DNA from 3 places in the Kitasatospora sp. NPDC059160 genome. Region 2 is predicted to be linked to each of the others. Evidence: riboswitches for the same ligand, from Rfam matches in the RefSeq annotation. Region 2 holds a riboswitch; each other region holds the start of a gene.
What was found. Region 2 has a riboswitch for S-adenosylmethionine ahead of ACFXOZ_RS28155 (aminotransferase class V-fold PLP-dependent enzyme). Riboswitches for the same ligand answer to the same signal wherever they lie in the genome.
Positions count from the first base shown of each region.

Region 1: linked by a shared signal. The riboswitch ahead of ACFXOZ_RS01480 (IclR family transcriptional regulator) and the one ahead of ACFXOZ_RS28155 (aminotransferase class V-fold PLP-dependent enzyme) in region 2 are both predicted to bind S-adenosylmethionine.
Region 3: linked by a shared signal. The riboswitch ahead of thrC (threonine synthase) and the one ahead of ACFXOZ_RS28155 (aminotransferase class V-fold PLP-dependent enzyme) in region 2 are both predicted to bind S-adenosylmethionine.

Region 1 is NZ_JBHZCN010000002.1:97,115-102,621, reverse strand. It holds gene ACFXOZ_RS01485 (neuraminidase (sialidase)) at 1-338, shown strand, start outside; gene ACFXOZ_RS01480 (IclR family transcriptional regulator) at 458-1,171, opposite strand; SAM riboswitch class I at 1,371-1,513, opposite strand; gene ACFXOZ_RS01475 (transporter suffix domain-containing protein) at 1,630-1,923, shown strand; gene ACFXOZ_RS01470 (MarR family winged helix-turn-helix transcriptional regulator) at 1,932-2,387, shown strand; gene ACFXOZ_RS01465 (hypothetical protein) at 2,490-2,885, opposite strand; gene ACFXOZ_RS01460 (hypothetical protein) at 3,143-3,400, shown strand; gene ACFXOZ_RS01455 (SRPBCC domain-containing protein) at 3,538-3,984, shown strand; gene ACFXOZ_RS01450 (ArsR/SmtB family transcription factor) at 3,981-4,385, shown strand; gene ACFXOZ_RS01445 (hydroxymethylcytosylglucuronate/cytosylglucuronate synthase) at 4,603-5,507, shown strand, end outside.
Region 2 is NZ_JBHZCN010000074.1:3,569-9,075, forward strand. It holds gene ACFXOZ_RS28135 (c-type cytochrome) at 1-608, opposite strand, end outside; gene ACFXOZ_RS28140 (heme-copper oxidase subunit III) at 796-1,416, opposite strand; gene ACFXOZ_RS28145 (hypothetical protein) at 1,814-2,239, shown strand; gene trpD (anthranilate phosphoribosyltransferase) at 2,360-3,436, shown strand; SAM riboswitch class IV at 3,580-3,697, shown strand; gene ACFXOZ_RS28155 (aminotransferase class V-fold PLP-dependent enzyme) at 3,749-5,113, shown strand; gene ACFXOZ_RS28160 (Lrp/AsnC ligand binding domain-containing protein) at 5,117-5,398, opposite strand; gene ACFXOZ_RS28165 (rhomboid family intramembrane serine protease) at 5,440-5,507, opposite strand, start outside.
Region 3 is NZ_JBHZCN010000084.1:557-6,063, reverse strand. It holds gene ACFXOZ_RS30250 (cold-shock protein) at 1-81, opposite strand, end outside; gene ACFXOZ_RS30245 (MoaD/ThiS family protein) at 629-907, opposite strand; gene thrC (threonine synthase) at 935-2,215, opposite strand; SAM riboswitch class I at 2,233-2,368, opposite strand; gene ACFXOZ_RS30235 (glucosyl-3-phosphoglycerate synthase) at 2,518-3,522, shown strand; gene ACFXOZ_RS30230 (trehalose-6-phosphate synthase) at 3,561-5,027, shown strand; gene otsB (trehalose-phosphatase) at 5,014-5,507, opposite strand, start outside.

The DNA.
Region 1 (5,507 bases), on a different contig from region 2:
CGCTGCCCACCGCCGCCTGGCTGCTCAGCTTCCCGCGCGGCGGCGAGAACAGTCCGGTCGAGCGGCAGATCTCGCCGGTCTTCGACTGGCTCCAGGCGCCGTACGCCGGGGGCCACTTCCTCGGCGACTACCAGGCCCTGATCACCGACGGCCACCGGATCCGCCCGGTGCTGGTGACCGCCAACAGCGGCGCCCCGCTGAACTCCACCGACGTGTACAGCGGCCGCTTCCGGCCGGACACCCTGCGCAGCCCGGGTGCGGCCGCACCGACCACCGGGGCGGTGCGCACCGGGGCGCCCGCCGCCGACCCGCGCGCCGTGCAGCACCTGCGGCGCTGACCCGACCGGCGGCTGCCGGCGCGGAGGAGCTCCGCGCCGGCGGCCGCCCGGACCCGAGCGCTCGGGTCCGGTCCGGGCCGGGCCCCGGGCCGGTCACCCCACGTCAGCCGACCGCCCGGTCAGGGCCTGTTCAGTGCGTCCGTGAGGTGGCCCGCCGCCTCGATGACGGCCTGGGAGAGGCGGGCCCCCGGGTGCCGGCTGAGCCGTTCGATCGGCCCCGAGACGGAAACGGCGGCCACCACCCGGCCGGCCGGGCCCCGCACGGGCGCGGAGACGGAGGCCACGCCGGGCTCGCGCTCGCCGATCGACTGGGCCCACCCCCGGCGCCGCACCCCGCTCAGCGCGGTGGCGGTGAACCGGGCGCCCTGGAGTCCGCGGTGGAGCCGCTCGGGCTCCTCCCAGGCCAGCAGGACCTGGGCGGCGGACCCGACCTTCATCGGCAGCGCGAGGCCCACCGGCACGGTGTCCCGCAGGCCGAAGAGGCGTTCGGCGGCCGCCACGCAGATCCGGACCTCGCCCTGCCGACGGTACAGCTGGGCGGTCTCGCCGGTGACGTCGCGCAGGTGGGTGAGGACCGTGCCCGCCGCGGCCAGCAGGCGGTCCTCACCGGCCGCCGCCGAGAGCTCGGCGAGCCGCGGGCCGAGGACGAACCGGCCCTGGAGGTCCCGGCCGAGCAGCCGGTGGTGCTCCAGTGCGACGGCGATCCGGTGGGCGGTCGGCCGGGCCAGCCCGGTGGCGTCGACCAGCCCGGCCAAGGTGGCCGGACCGGCCTCCAGGGTGCCGAGGATCGAGGTGATCTTGTCGAGCACGCCGACGCCGCTCGTGTTCTCCATGGACGGGTACTCCAGTCTCAGATCCCGTGAGCGACGGGTGGGTACGGCTCACGGGCGCTCCGGTGGGGTGGGAGCGGGGTGGTCAGCGGAAACAGGCCTGCGGGAACAGCAGATCGCCTGCGCCGAGCACGAAACGGGTACGCGAAAGGGCCGGGGCGGGAAGCGCCCGGGCGAAGGACAGCACTGAGAGCACCGTGTCTCCTCATCTTCCCCGCGCCACGTTGGCGACAGGCCGGAGTTGGCACTGACCCCGGACGGCACGGCGCGTACTTCGGACGCCGGATCGAACGGGGAGTTGCCGGGGCTTCGTAGGGCCGGTCCCTCCACCCCTCTGGATGATTCGCGAAGAACCATACAAGATTTCCCGGCCGCCCCGCCAAACCCTTTCCCGACCGCCCCTCGACCCGGAGCCGCCGGGGTCCTTGACCACGGATGATTTAGATTTCTAAACTATTTCCATGACTGCGACCCCGGCGACCTCAGCACCCCCGAAGAAGCCGCTCAGGTTCAGGATCGGCATCGCGCTCCTCGTCCTGAGCGCCCTGACCTACGTGGCCGTCCTCGTCATCCTCTTCCTCCCGCTGGAGTCCGGCACCAAGGCCGCCGCCTTCGGCGGGACGCTCGTGGTCGCCGAGACCTGCGCCCTCATCGGCATGGCGGGCGTCGGCAAGGAGGCCGTCCGGGCAGTCCGGTCCCGCCTGGGGCTCAGGAGGCGCAGCCGCGCCGCCGAGCAGCCGCCGACCACGGACTGACGGGCCCGATGGACACCGGAGAAAGACCCGACAGCGCCGACCTGCACGCCCGCATCACCCGGATCGACCGGCTCTTCGCGGACCTGTGGCTCCTCTCGGAACGGCACGCGCCCCGCTACGGCGACTTCGGGCTCACCGCCCAACAGCACCTCGTGCTCGGGCGGATCGTGGCCGACCCGGGCATCACCCCCAAGGACCTGGCCGAGCGCCTGGGCGTGTCCAGGGGCGCCGTCAGCCAGCACCTGGCGCGCCTGGAGGAGGACGGCTACCTCTCCCGGCAGCGCAGCCCCCAGGACGGACGCGTCCACGTCCTCCGCCTGGAGGCCCGCGGCGCGGCCTACCGGCAGGCCCTACTCCGGTACGAGCGGGAGCTCCACGACGCCTACGTCGCGAAGCTCTCGGCCGCGGACATGGCGGAGATCGAGTCCGCACTCGGGAAGTTGAGGCGGGTGTTCGAGGACTGACGTCACCCGCCGTGGCCGCTACTCCGGATCGATCAGTCGGGACCGATCAGTTGGAGCCGGTCAGTTGGGGCCGGTCACTTGGGGCCGATCAGTGCAGACCGATCACTTGAGATCGATCACGAGGCCGCCCGTCCGCGCCTCTTCGTTCGTGACCTTCGTCCTCGGGTGCCAGAGCACCTGCACCGAGTAGGAGTCCGAACCGCCCGGCACGTCGGGCAGCACGATCGGGAACCGGCAGGCGGAGTCGTGGTACTCGCCCTGCCCCAGGGTGCCGGTCGCCACCACCCGGCCCGCCGCGTCGCGAACGGTCACCAGGGCGTCCTTGTCCACGTCATCCAAGCCCCTGGCACCGTTGCAGGTACCCGACTTGGTGGGGTCGGAGGTGCTGATCCGTGCCTGGCCCACCAGCGTGAAGGGCTCGTCGTCCCCAAGTCCGGACAGGCCCCAGGCCAGTCCGACGGCGCCGGCGCCGACCACGAGTCCGGCAGCCGCGAACACCGCCGGGGCCTTCCAGGGCCGGAGCCGGGGCTCCTGCGCAGGCTCCGGCGGAGCCGCCTCCGTGGCGGGTATCGGAGCGACATTCTCTTCATACGATGCGTCAGACATTCGCACAGCATGGCATCGGGCGCTTCGCCCGACGAGGAGTTATCTCGACCGGGGCCTGCCCGCGCGGCCGCCACCGACCGGCCGTGCCGACCGGCCATGGGGGCTGGCCATGGGGCCGGCAGCCGTCGGGGCACGGAAGAATGGGGCGGGTGACCAGCACTCAGCCGCTCCCCCGGGGCCTCACCGCCCTCATCCCCGACGCCCGCACCCAGGCCACGCCCGGCGAGCGGGCCGCCTCCCAGCTCCTCCACCTGCGCGAGGCGACCGTGCCCGTGCCGGTCCTCGCCGCGGCCGCCGAGCTGATCACCCCGTTGTTGAAGGACCAGGACCCGGCCACCCGCGCCGCCGCCACCGCCGTCCACACCCGCCTGCTCACGGCCATCGAGGAGGCCACCCCCGGGCGGTAGCCGGCCGGGCGCGGCAGGGCGAGGGCCGAGCTCCTCCGCGACGAGCCCTCGCGAGGCGCAACCCTCGGGTTGCACCCGGCGGTGCGACGTGCAACTCTGGAGTTGCATCCACTGTCCGCAAGCGAAGGAGCTCCCTCATGAGCGAGGACCGGATCGAACGCGAGACCCTGATCGAGGCGCCCCTGGAGCGGGTCTGGTCCCTGGTGGCCGAGCCCGGCTTCTGGGTCGCCGACAAGGCGAGCCTGCCCGGCACCGTGGCCAGGGAGGGCGAGGAGCTGGTGGCCAGGAACCCGGAGTACGGCGACTTCCCGGTACGCGTGGAGAAGGTCGAGCCGCCGACCTACCTGGCCTACCGCTGGGCCAGCGCGTTCCCCGGCGAGGAACTGCGCGAGGACAACAGCACCCTCGTCGAGTTCACGCTGACCCCGGAGGACGGCAGGACGCGGCTGCGCGTGGTCGAGAGCGGCTTCGCGGCACTGGCCGGCTCCGAGGAACTGCGCGGCAAGGCGGTCGAGGACAACACCGGCGGCTGGCGCCAGGAGCTCGACGCGCTCAGGACGCGCGCCGAACAGCCCGCCACGTGACCGACGAACCCCACGGCGCCGCCGAGACGGTCGACACCGTCCTCACGGCCCTGGCCGACCCGACGCGACGCCGACTGCTCGAACTGGTCGCCGCACAGGGCGAGGCCACCGCGACGACGCTCGCCCGGCACCTTCCCGTCTCGCGCCAGGCCGTGGTCAAGCACCTCGCCGTCCTGGACGCCGCCGGACTGGTGAGCGGCGACCGCATCGGGCGCGAGGTGCGCTACACGGTGCGGCCCGCGGCGCTCGACGCCACGGCGCGTTGGATGGCCTCGCTCGCCGCCGACTGGGACCGCCGGCTGGCGCACATCAAGCGCCTCGCCGAGGCGGCGGAGCACGACTCCCGGACCACGCGTGACCACGCGTCACGCCCACCGGAACAGCCTCACGGAAGGGCCTGAGTGCGGCCGGTCGCCCAGCCTCCGGCCGGCCGACCGGCCGCCCGCCTGCCCATCCCTCCGCCCCTCCGTCCGTCCGTCAATGCACCGAGCGGGAACTTCACCTATCGGGGTGGTTAGGTCTCGCTTTTCCGTAGGTAGTCGAACCGCCCCTTCTCCGAGCGCCTGGTACGAATGCGGAGCGACACAAGATCCGGTACGGGCGGGGGAGTTGACACGGATGCGGGCGAGGACAGGGATCACGAGGGCAGGGACCACGACGGCGGGCACCACGACGGTCGCCGTGGCCGGGGTCGAGTTCGGCTGGGGCAGTTCGGGGAAGTTGAGCGCGGTCCTGTCCGCCCTCCGGGCCCACAGCAGCAGGCGGCTGAGATTCATCGGCCTCGCCTCCGGGTTGGGCAGACCGCTGCTCGCCGAACAGCCGGTGGAGCGCTGGTTCGACCTCCCGGACGAGCGGTCCGACCAGGAGCTGGGCCGGATCGTCCGGGCGCAGCGGGTGCAGGCGGCACTGGTGGTGCTGGACGGTGTGCTGGCGAAGGCGTTGCGGGCCTGCGGGGTGCCGGTGGTGTTCGTGGACAGCCTGCCGTTCCTCTGGACGGACGGCGACCGGCCCGACCTCCCGCTGGACGCCGAGGTGTACTGCGCCCAGCGGTGCGTGGAACTGCCGCCGGAGGGCGTCGGGGTGCTGGCCGACGTGCACCGGCTGCGCTGGGTGGACGCCGTGATCGCCGACGGCGGCACCGCCCGCAGCAGCCCTCCCACGCCCCACCCTCGGCGCGCCCTGCTCAACCTCGGCGGGCTGCGCGCGCCCCACCTCACGGACTGGGCGAGCTATCCCCAGCTCGTGCTGCCCGCCGCGCTGGAGGCACTGACCGCGAGCGGGGTCACCGAGGTGCACATCGCGGGCAACCTGCCGGCCTGGCTGGCCGCGCAGTTGGTCGACTCCTGCGCCCACCCGCCCGTGACCACCGTCGGCGCCCTCCGCCACCAGGACTTCCTGCACCGCCTCGCCGACTGCGACGTCCTGCTCACCTCCCCCGGGCTGACCACCCTCCTGGAGGCCGGGCAGCTCGGCACCCCCACGCTCTGCCTGCCGCCGCAGAACCTCAGCCAGATCTTCAACGG
Region 2 (5,507 bases):
CTGTCCGGGAACGACGGCATCTGCTGCGGGCCGGTCTGCATGGCCTCGTAGATGTGCTTGGCGTCCACGCCCTCCAGCGACGGGGCGTACTTGCCCTTCGTCAGGGCACCGCCCTGGCCGGCGAAGTTGTGGCACTGGGCGCAGTTGGTGCGGAACAGCTCGCCACCCTTGGAGATGTCGTCCGGGTTGGTCGAGGTGTACTGCTTCGCGTCCGGCGTGATCGGGCCGGGGCCGAGCGACTGGACGAACGCGGCGAGCTGGTCGATCTCGCTCTGGCTGTAGATGGCCTTCTTGCGCGGCACCTGGGCACCGGGCTGCTGGGCCGGCATGCGACCGGTGCCGACCTGGAAGTCGACAGCGGCGGAGCCCACGCCGACCAGGCTCGGACCGTCGCTGCTGCCCTGGCCGTTCAGGCCGTGGCAGGAGGAGCAGCCCACGGCGAAGAGCTTCTTGCCCTCATCGATCGCGAGCGACTGCGCCGCGACGTCGGCCTGCGCCTTGTCGGCGGGCGCGAACGCGGCGTACAGCCCCCCGGTTGCCGCCAGGGCGAGAAGTAGGACGACCAGCGCCGCCAATGGGTGGCGCCGTCGTGCGGAGAGCTTTTTCACGGAATAACCCCGGTGTCAGGATCTGGTCGACTGGTGGGTGCACCCGGCGGCCGGTCTGGCCGGCACGAGGTTGCCTGTCCAAGGCTGCGCGCGCGGTCGGTCGGTGGGAGCGTCGGCACCGGCAGAAGCGGCCCGTCGCCGGTGAGGGCGGGGGCCGCTGCCGGTGGCCAGCGACCTGATCAGCTGGTTACTTGATCAGGTAGATGGTCGCGAACAGGCCGATCCACACGACGTCGACGAAGTGCCAGTAGTAGGACACGACGATCGCGGCGGTGGCCTGCTCGTGCGTGAAGCGCTTGGCTGCGTACGTCCGTCCCAGGACCAGCAGGAAGGCGATCAGACCGCCCGTCACGTGCAGACCGTGGAAGCCGGTGGTCAGGTAGAACACCGTGCCGTACGGGTCGGAGGACAGCGAGAGGCCGTCGTTCTTGACCAGCTCGGTGTACTCGTAGACCTGGCCGCCGATGAAGATCGCGCCCATGAAGAACGTGAGGGCAAACCACCCGCGGAGCTTCTTCACGTCACCGCGCTCGGCGGCGAACACGCCGAGCTGGCAGGTGAGCGAGGAGAGCACCAGGATCGTGGTGTTGATCGAGGAGAACGTCACGTTGAGGGCGTGCGCCTTCTCGGCCCAGAACTCGGCTCCCTTGACGGAGCGGAGCGTGAAGTACATCGCGAAGAGGGCCGCGAAGAACATCAGCTCGGAACTGAGCCAGACGATCGTTCCGACGCTGACCATGTTCGGTCGATTGACCGATCCGTGCGCGTGCCCGGTTTCTGTTGCTGTTGCTGTCGCCACGACGGACATTATGTCGGTCCCTTATTCCGTCTTCACGTCGGGGGGTGTCCCTCGGAGTGTCCGGTGCGTGCGGTATGCCCGCTTGAAGGCCGACGGAGGGTCCGGACGAGGGCTGAGCAGCGGCGTGTCCCTTTTCTGACGGTTCCTCGGAGGAGCCCGCGACCCCGTTGCCCGGCGCGTCGTTGCACGGTCGGCCCAGTGTCCTGCCGTAGGGGGGCGGGGCGCCGCATCCGCCGTCCGGGTGGACCGGGCGGGTCCGGGTGACGGGCCGTCCTCCGAGCGGGTGAGTCACGGGCGCGGCGGCTTGAGGGGGAACGTGCGCGAGGGGGACCGGCGACGGGGGAAACGGGAGTAGCATCCGGATCAGGTGAACGTGGTCCGGATCACACTTGAGGGAGCAGGGTCCATGGCGTACACGACCGACGAGACGCTCACCGTCCTCGTCTACAGCGACGACCGCAACACCCGCGAGCAGGTGCTGACGGCGCTCGGCCGTCGCCCCGCCGAGGATCTTCCGGAGCTGTCCTACCTCGAATGCGCGACCACCCCCGCGGTGATCAAGGCGCTGGAGAAGGGCGGCGTCGACCTGTGCGTGCTGGACGGCGAGGCGGTGCCGGCCGGCGGCCTCGGCCTCGGGCGCCAGCTCAAGGACGAGATCTACGGGTGCCCGCCGGTGCTGGTGCTGATCGGCCGGCCGCAGGACTCCTGGCTCGCCGCCTGGAGCCGGGCCGATGCCGCGATCTCCCACCCGGTCGAGCCGGTGGCGCTGGCCGAGGCGGTCGCCACCCTGCTGCGGGCCCGGCTGGCCAAGCGGGCCCCGGCCACGCGCTGAGCGGTGCCGTCTCAGTCCTGGAGAAGGGGGCGCCGTCGGCACCCCGCCGCTCGATAGGCTGGCTCCATCCGTACGGACGTCCCCCCGGCGCGGGGGAACCGACTACAGCTGGAGTCAGCCATGGTGAACGTGAACCCTGCGAACGGTGGTACCGACCCCGCGCAGGTGGTCCGCACCTGGCCGGACATCCTGGCGGCTCTGTTGAAGGGGGAGGACCTCGACCGCTCGTCCACCGCGTGGGCGATGGACCGGATCATGAGCGGCGAGGCGTCCCCCGTCCAGGTGGCCGGGTTCATGGTGGCGCTGCGGGCCAAGGGCGAGACGGTCGACGAGATCGCCGGCCTGGTGGACGCGATGTACGACCACGCCGAGCCGCTGGACATCCCCGGCCCGGCGGTCGACATCGTCGGCACGGGCGGGGACCGGGCGAAGACCGTCAACATCTCGACCATGTCGGCGATCGTCGCCGCGGCGGCCGGGGCCAAGGTGGTCAAGCACGGCAACCGGGCGGCCTCCTCGTCCAGCGGCTCCTCGGACGTGCTGGAGAAGCTCGGGGTGGCACTCGACCTCTCCTCCCGGCGGGTGGCCCAGGTGGCCGAGGAGGTCGGGCTCACCTTCTGCTTCGCGGCGAAGTTCCACCCCTCGATGCGGCACGCCGCCACCGCGCGGCGCGACCTCGGGGTGCCCACCGCCTTCAACATCCTCGGCCCGCTGACCAACCCGGCGAAGGTCACCTCGCACGCCATCGGCTGCTTCGACACCCGGCTGGCCGGGCTGATCGCCGGGGTGCTCGCCCGGCGCGGGGCGACCGCGCTGGTGTTCCGCGGCGACGACGGGTTGGACGAGCTGACCATCACCACCACCTCGCGGGTCTGGGTGGTGCGCGACGGCGTGGTCACCGAGACCACGTTCGACCCGCGGGACGTCGGCATCGAGCTGGTCGGCATCGAGGCGCTGCGCGGGGCCGACGCCGCGTACAACGCCGAGGTCGCGCGCCGACTGCTGGCCGGGGAGCGCGGGCCGGTGCGGGACGCCGTCCTGCTGAACACGGCGGCGGCGCTGGTCGCGCTGGAGCTGGGCGACGCCCCGCTGGCGGAGCAGCTCGCGGCGGGCATGGTGCGGGCGGCCGAGGCGATCGACTCCGGCCGGGCGCAGGACCTGCTGCGGCGCTGGTCCGAGGCCACCAGCCGGATCTGAGCGGGTAGTTGAGGGCCCGTGTCGACGCGTCGGCACGGGCCCTCCGGCCGCCCGCCCCGAGCCGGAGGGGCGCGCGGAGGAGGCTGTCCGGATGGTGGATGCCTGTTTGACCCTCCGACGTACCCGACCTAGAGTCTTCGCCAGGTCATGAGTGACAGCGCGAAGCCCCAGCTCGCTGTCCGGCAACCCTCCGTCCGTGGCGGGGTGCCCTGGGTGAGGACCGGGTCGCCGGGCAAGCCGTCCGCGCGACAAGCGCGGACACCGGACGATCAGCACTCCCGGGGTCCCTTACCCGTGAAGGAGTGCATCCTCATGTCCCTCTCCCTCGGAACCACCGCCCCGCTCGCCGTCCTCGGCCACGACGTCGAGGTCCCGCTCGTCAGCGGTGAGAAGGTCGGCTACGCGGCTCTCGACTACGCGGCCAGCGCGCCGGCCCTCCAGCGGGTGTGGGACGACGTCGCCGCCTACGCCCCCTACTACGGCAGCGTGCACCGCGGCGCCGGCTACCTCTCCCAGCTGTCCACCGACCTGTTCGAGCAGAGCCGCCGGACCGTCGCCGAGTTCCTCGACCTGCGCGAGGGCGACCAGGTGGTCTTCACCCGCGCCACCACCGACTCGCTCAACCTGCTGGCCGCCGCCGTCCCGGCCGGCACCCGGGTGTTCGCCTTCGAGACCGAGCACCACGCCTCGCTGCTGCCGTGGGCGCACGCCGGGCTGGAGGTCTGCTACCTGCGGGCGCCGCGCTCGCGGGCCGAGGCGGTGGCCGCGCTGGAGGAGGCGCTGGCCGCGGCGCCGGAGGGCCCGAAGCTGCTGTGCGTCACCGGCGCCTCCAACGTGACCGGCGAGCTGTGGCCGGTCGCCGAACTGACCGGGACCGCGCACCGGTACGGCGCCCGGGTGGTGCTGGACGCCGCCCAGCTGGCCCCGCACCACCGGGTCTCGGTGCGCGAACTGGGCGTCGACTGGATCGCCTTCTCCGGCCACAAGCTGTACGCGCCGTTCGGCGCCGGGGTGCTGGCCGGGCGCTCCGACTGGCTGGACGCGGCCGAGCCCTACCTGGCCGGCGGCGGGGCGACCCGGACGGTGGCCCGGGAGCTGGACGGCTCGGTGGCGGTGCAGTGGCACACCGGCCCGGCCCGGCACGAGGCCGGCTCGCCCAACGTCATCGGCGCCTACGCGATCGCCTCGGCCTGTCGGGCGCTCACCGAGGCCGGCTTCGACGCGCTGGAGGCCCGGGAGCGGGAGCTGGTCGAGCGGCTGACGGCGGGGCTGGCGGAGATCCCCGAGGTCCGGGTGCTGAACCTGTTCGGGGCCGGCTCGGCCCGGGTGGGCGTGCTGTCCTTCGTCGTCCAGGGCTGGAACAGCTCGCACTTCTCGGCCGCGCTGTCCGCCGAGTACGGCATCGGCGTGCGCGACGGGCTGTTCTGCGCCCACCCGCTGGTGCGCACCCTGCTCGGGGACGAGGACGTGGCGCCCTCCGAGTGCGGGGCGCCCGAGCCCTCGCTGCCCGGTGAGCGCAGCCTGAACGCGATCCGGGTGAGCTTCGGCGCCGGCACGCCGGACGAGCACGTCGAGCGCTTCCTGGCCGCGGTCCGCGAGCTGGTCTCGGACGGCGCGGCGTGGAACTACCGCAACGAGGGCGGCCGTTGCGTCGCCGACACGCGTCGCGCGAGCTGAGTCCTACTCGTCCAGGCCGAGGGCGAAGGCCGCTTCCAGGTCGTGCTGGGAGTAGGTGCGGAAGGCGATCTGGGTCTCGGTGTGGGCCACGCCCGGGACCTTGTTGAGCCGGCCTGGGATGACCTCGGCCAGGTCGTCGTGGCGGCGCACCCGGACCATCGCCACCAGGTCGTACCCGCCGGTCACCGAGTACACCTCGCTGACGCCCTCGATCGCGGCGATGGCCTCGGCGATCTCAGGGATGCGGTCGACACTGGTCTTGATCAGGACGATGGCGGTGATCACAGTTCGGGCTCCTTGATGGGGTGCGGCCAGCGTATCGGGCCTCAGCCGGGGCGTCTCGGGGGGTGGCCGACCACCGTGCAGGCGTACAGGAAGCCCGCCGAGAAGCCGA
Region 3 (5,507 bases), on a different contig from region 2:
GAAGACGTCCGCACCACCGTCGACCGCGATGAAGCCGTAGCCCTTCTCCGCGTTGAACCACTTGACGGTGCCCTGAGCCATTCCAAACTCCCCTAGTGCTGTGCTGGCCCTTCACGGGCCAGCAGGTCGCGGGCCCGGGTCTGGTTTGAAGGCCGGCCCGGGGAACCCCCCCTGGACGCAGCCGTGCACGCCGCAATCCTCCGCACGGGGGCGCCGGACGGCTTCCGTGAGCGGTTGATTACGTCGACCGCCGCTGAATGTATCCGGATCGACGCCCTCTGCAACAGGGTCCGCCGCCGGGAATTCCGCAGCCCCGTCGAGAGACAAGAGCGAACAAACCGGGAGGAAATCGGCAATTAGCGCCGGACATAGCGGACGAATTACTCAAATGCCTGCAGGAATTCTGACATCTGCCTGACATGTTTCACCGCCCGGGCCCCGGGCCGGTCTCAGCGCCCGGACGGGCTCCGGCGAAGCACCCACCGCCGGAAGGGGAAGCCCTGTTCCCAGCAGAGCCACACTCTACTCCGACTCGGACCGAAAATATTCCCACCGAAATGCCGACGGCCGTCCGCGCGTACGGAGAGCGGAATTCCGTACGCGCGGACGGCCGGGAAGCGGGAACGGCTCAGCAGCCGCCGGCCACCGCCGGAATGATCGAAACGCTCGCACCGTCCGCGATCCCGGTCGCCAGGCCCTCGGCGAACCGCACGTCGTCGTCGTTCACGTACACGTTGACGAAGCGGCGCAGCTTGCCGGTGTCGTCCAGGATCCGGGCCGCGATGCCCGCGTGGTTGCGCTCCAGGTCGGCGATGACCTCGCCCAGGGTGGCCCCCTCGGCGGGCACCTCGGCCGCACCGCCGGTGTAGGTGCGCAGGATGGTGGGGATGCGGACGTTGGCGCTCATGACTCTCCTAGCGGGGTGGGGGGTGGATCAGACGGACGCGAGGCCGGCGGCGTGGAAGGAGTCCAGCGTCGGGCGGATGACGGCGGTCATGCCCGCCTCGGAGACGGCGTCCAGCGTCTTCAGGCCGTCCCCGGTGTTGATCGCGACGGTCTCCTTGGACGGGTCCAGCTGACCGGTCTCCACGAGCTTCTTCAGCACACCGACGGTCACCCCGCCCGCGGTCTCCGCGAAGATCCCCTCGGTCCGGGCCAGCAGCCGGATCGCCGCCACCACCTCCGCGTCCGTGACGTCCTCCACCGCGCCGCCGGTCCGGCGGGCGATGTCCAGCACGTACGGGCCGTCCGCCGGGTTGCCGATCGCCAGCGACTTGGCGATGGTGTCCGGCTTCACCGGCCTGATCACGTCCCGGCCGGCCTTGAACGCCGCCGACACCGGCGAGCAGCCCTCCGCCTGGGCGCCGAAGATCCGGTACGGCCGGTCCTCCACCAGGCCCAGCTTGATCAGCTCCTGCAGACCCTTGTCGATCTTCGTCAGCTGCGAGCCCGAGGCGATCGGGATGACGATCTGCTCCGGCAGCCGCCAGCCGAGCTGCTCGCAGATCTCGTACGCCAGCGTCTTGGAGCCCTCGCCGTAGTACGGCCGCAGATTGACGTTGACGAAGCCCCAGCCCTCGCCGGCCGGGTCCCCGATCAGCTCCGAGCAGAACCGGTTCACGTCGTCGTAGTTGCCCTCGATGCCGACCAGCTCACCGCCGTACACCCCGGCCATCACGACCTTGCCCTGCTCCAGGTCGTGCGGGATGAACACGCAGGAGCGGAACCCGGCCCGGGCCGCCGCCGCACCCACCGCACCGGCCAGGTTGCCGGTCGACGAGCAGGACAGCGTGGTGTAGCCGAACGCCCGGGCCGCCTCGATCGCGCAGGCCACCACCCGGTCCTTGAACGAGTGCGTCGGGTTGCCCGAGTCGTCCTTGACGTGCAGCTGCGCGGTGAACCCGAGCTCCCGGCCCAGGTTGTCCGCCTTCACCAGCGGGGTCCAGCCGGGGTTCAGGTTGGGCTTCGAGGCGACGTCGGCCGGCACCGGCAGCAGCGGCGCGTACCGCCAGATGGACGCGGGGCCGGACTCGATCCGCCTGCGCAGCTCCTCGGCGCGCTCGCCGCCGAACTCGTAGGCGATCTCCAGCGGCCCGAAGCACTCCACACAGGCGAAGCTGGGGCCGAGCGGGAAGCGGGTTCCGCACTCCCGACAGGACAGGGCGGCGGCGGGGCCGAGGTCGACGGAAACAGGTGCGGCGATGTCGATAGCCATGATGGCGGAGGCCTCTCTCCTCATCTTCCCCGCGGCGCGGTCGCGCCACAGGCCGGAATTGGCACCTGTCCCGCCGGGGCCTGTCAACGACAGCCGAGCGAGAAGGTTGCCGGGACGTCAACGGGCCGTTCCCTCAGTCCCTCTGGATGAGCTTGTGAAATTGTGGTGGTGCGCAGCGGCGACCCCGGCGTGCAAAGGTCCGACCGCTGTACGAAGACTGTATCCGAAGGCGCCAACCCTGAACGGGACCGTCCGCCAAGCGAGATGACCCGTCCCACCCGATCCCGCCGAGGAGAGTCACCGTGCCCGCCGAACCGACCCACGCCCTCCTCCCACAGGCGGCGTCCTGGCTCCGCCGCCGCTCGTGGAGCGCGGCCGAGCGGCCGGTCGACGCCCTCCTCGCCGCCAAACGGCGCACCGGCCGGACGGTCAGCGTCGTCCTCCCCGCCCTCGACGAGGAGGCCACCGTCGGCGACATCGTCCGCACCGTCCGGCGCGAGCTCATGGACCGGATCCCGCTCGTCGACGAACTCGTCGTGGTCGACTCCGGCTCCACCGACGCCACCGCCGCCTTCGCCGCCGAGGCCGGCGCCCGGGTGGAACACCGCGACCGGATCCTCCCCCGGCTGCCCGCCGTCCCCGGCAAGGGCGAGGTGCTCTGGCGCTCCCTGCTGGTCACCCACGGCGACATCGTCTGCTTCATCGACGCCGACCTGCGCGAGTTCGACCCGGCCTTCGTCTCCGGCATCGTCGGCCCGCTGCTCACCGACCCCGACATCCACCTGGTCAAGGCCATGTACGACCGCCCGCTCGAGACCGAAAGCGGCGCGATCGTCCCGGCCGGCGGCGGCCGGGTCACCGAACTCGTCGCCCGCCCCCTGCTCAACCTCCACTGGCCGGAACTCGCCGGCTTCGTCCAGCCCCTCGGCGGCGAGTACGCGGCCCGCCGCTCACTGCTCGAACGGCTGCCCTTCCCCACCGGCTACGGCGTCGAACTCGGCCTCCTGGTCGACGCCCTGGACCAGGTCGGCCTCGACGCGCTGGCCCAGGTCGACGTCGGCGTGCGGCACCACCGCCACCAGGACGGCCAGGCCCTCGGCCGGATGGCCGCCACCATCTACCGCACCGCCCTGGAACGCCTCGACCGCTCCCACCGCCTCAAGGCCTCCGCCGACCTCGTCCACCCCCACCTCACCCAGTTCACCCGCGACCCCCACACCCGCGCCTTCACCGCCCACACCCACCCCGTGACGGCCCTGGAACGCCCCCCGATGCACACCGTCCCGGAATACGCCACCCGCCGCTGACGGGTTTGCCGCCCCGACCCCCCGGCAACATCCCAACCATGGGCGATCTCACGACCGAACGTTCGAGTGCGACCGGAACCGCCCCCGTCCTGGTGGCCTCCAACCGGGGACCGGTGTCCTTCGGCACCGCCGACGACGGCACGCTGACCCTGCGCCGCGGCGGCGGGGGCCTGGTCTCCGGCCTGTCCGCGATCGACGACCCCACCGCCGTCTGGGTCTGCGCCGCGCTAAGCGACGCCGACCGCAGAGCCGCCCGGGAGGCCCCCGCCGGCCGCCTCGACCTCGCCGGGCACGAGGTCGGCGGACAGGCCGTACGGATGCTCGACATCGACCCGGAGACCTTCGCCCGCGCCTACAACGGCGTCGCCAACTCCACCCTCTGGTTCGTCCACCACCTGCTCTACGCGACCCCCACCGCGCCCTCCTTCGACGCCGGCTTCCGCACCGAGTGGGCCGCCTACCGGGCGTACAACGCCGCCTTCGCCGACGCCCTCGCCGCCGAGGCCGCCCCGGGAGCCGCCGTCCTGGTCCAGGACTACCACCTCTCCCTCACCCCGGCGCTGCTCCGCGAAGCCCGCCCCGACCTGCGGATCGGCCACTTCTCCCACACCCCGTGGGCGCCGCCCGAGTACTACCGGCTGCTCCCCGACGACGTCGCCCGGGCCGTCCTGACCGGCATCCTCGGCGCCGACCGGGCCGGCTTCCTCACCGAACGCTGGGCCCGCGCCTTCGCCGCCTGCTGCGAGGACCTGCTCGGCGCCGCCTTCGACCCTGCCGCCCTCACCGTCACCCACGAGGGCCGCACCACCCACCTGGGTGTGCACGCCCTGGGCGCCGACGCCGACTTCCTGCGCGAACGCGCCCACCGCCCCGACGTCGACGAACGCCTCGCCGCCCTCCGGGCCGCCGTCGGCGACCGCCGCACCATCGTCCGGGTCGACCGCACCGAGCTGAGCAAGAACATCGTCCGCGGCCTCCAGGCCTACCGGCACCTGCTCCGCACCCGCCCCGAGTGGCACGACCGGGTGGTCCACATCGCCTTCGCCTACCCGTCCCGGACCGACCTCGCCGAGTACCGCGACTACACCGCCGCCGTCGAACGCCTCGCGACCGCCATCAACGCCGAGTTCGCCACCCCCGCCTGGCAGCCCCTGATCCTGCACGTCAACGACGACTTCCCGCGCAGCCTCGCCGCCTACCGCCTCGCCGACGTGGCCCTCGTCAACCCGATCCGGGACGGCATGAACCTGGTCGCCAAGGAGGTCCCGGTGGTCTCCGACCACGGCTGCGCCCTCGTCCTGTCCCGCGAGGCCGGCGCCCACGCCGAACTCGGCGACGACGCCCTCACCGTCAACCCGTACGACGTCATCGCCACCGCCGAGGCCCTGCACACCGGCCTCACCATGAGCCCCGGGGAACGCGCCGACCGCACCAAGCGCCTGGCCGCCGCGGCCACCGCGCTCCCCCCGCAGCAGTGGTTCCTCGACCAGCTCAACGCCCTCTGAGGGCCTCCCCCAGCGCCCCCAACAGCTCCACCACCCCGTCGGGCCCGTCGACCACCACGTCCGCCAGGTCGGCGAGCTCCCGCACCGGCGCGTCCCCCACCGCGCCGGCACACACCAACAGCCCGGCCAGCCCCTGCCCCCGCAACTCCTCCACCGCCCGGAACGCCGCCACGTCCCCCAGGTCGTCCCCCGCGTACAGCACCGCCCGCGCCCCGCGCTCGCGCAGGAACCCGGTCAGCGCCGCCCCCTTGTCCACCCCCGGCGGCCGCAACTCCAGCACCAGCCGCCCGGGCTCCACCACCAGCCCGTACTCGGCCGCCAACTCCCCCACCGGCCCGCGCAACGACTCCAGCGCCCGCTCCGGCTCCGCCGTACGCCGCGTGTGCACCGCCACCGAGCGCCCCTTGTCCTCCACCCACGTCCCCTCGGGCGCCCCCACCCGCTCCAACACCCCCGGCAACGCGCCCCGCACCCCCGCCA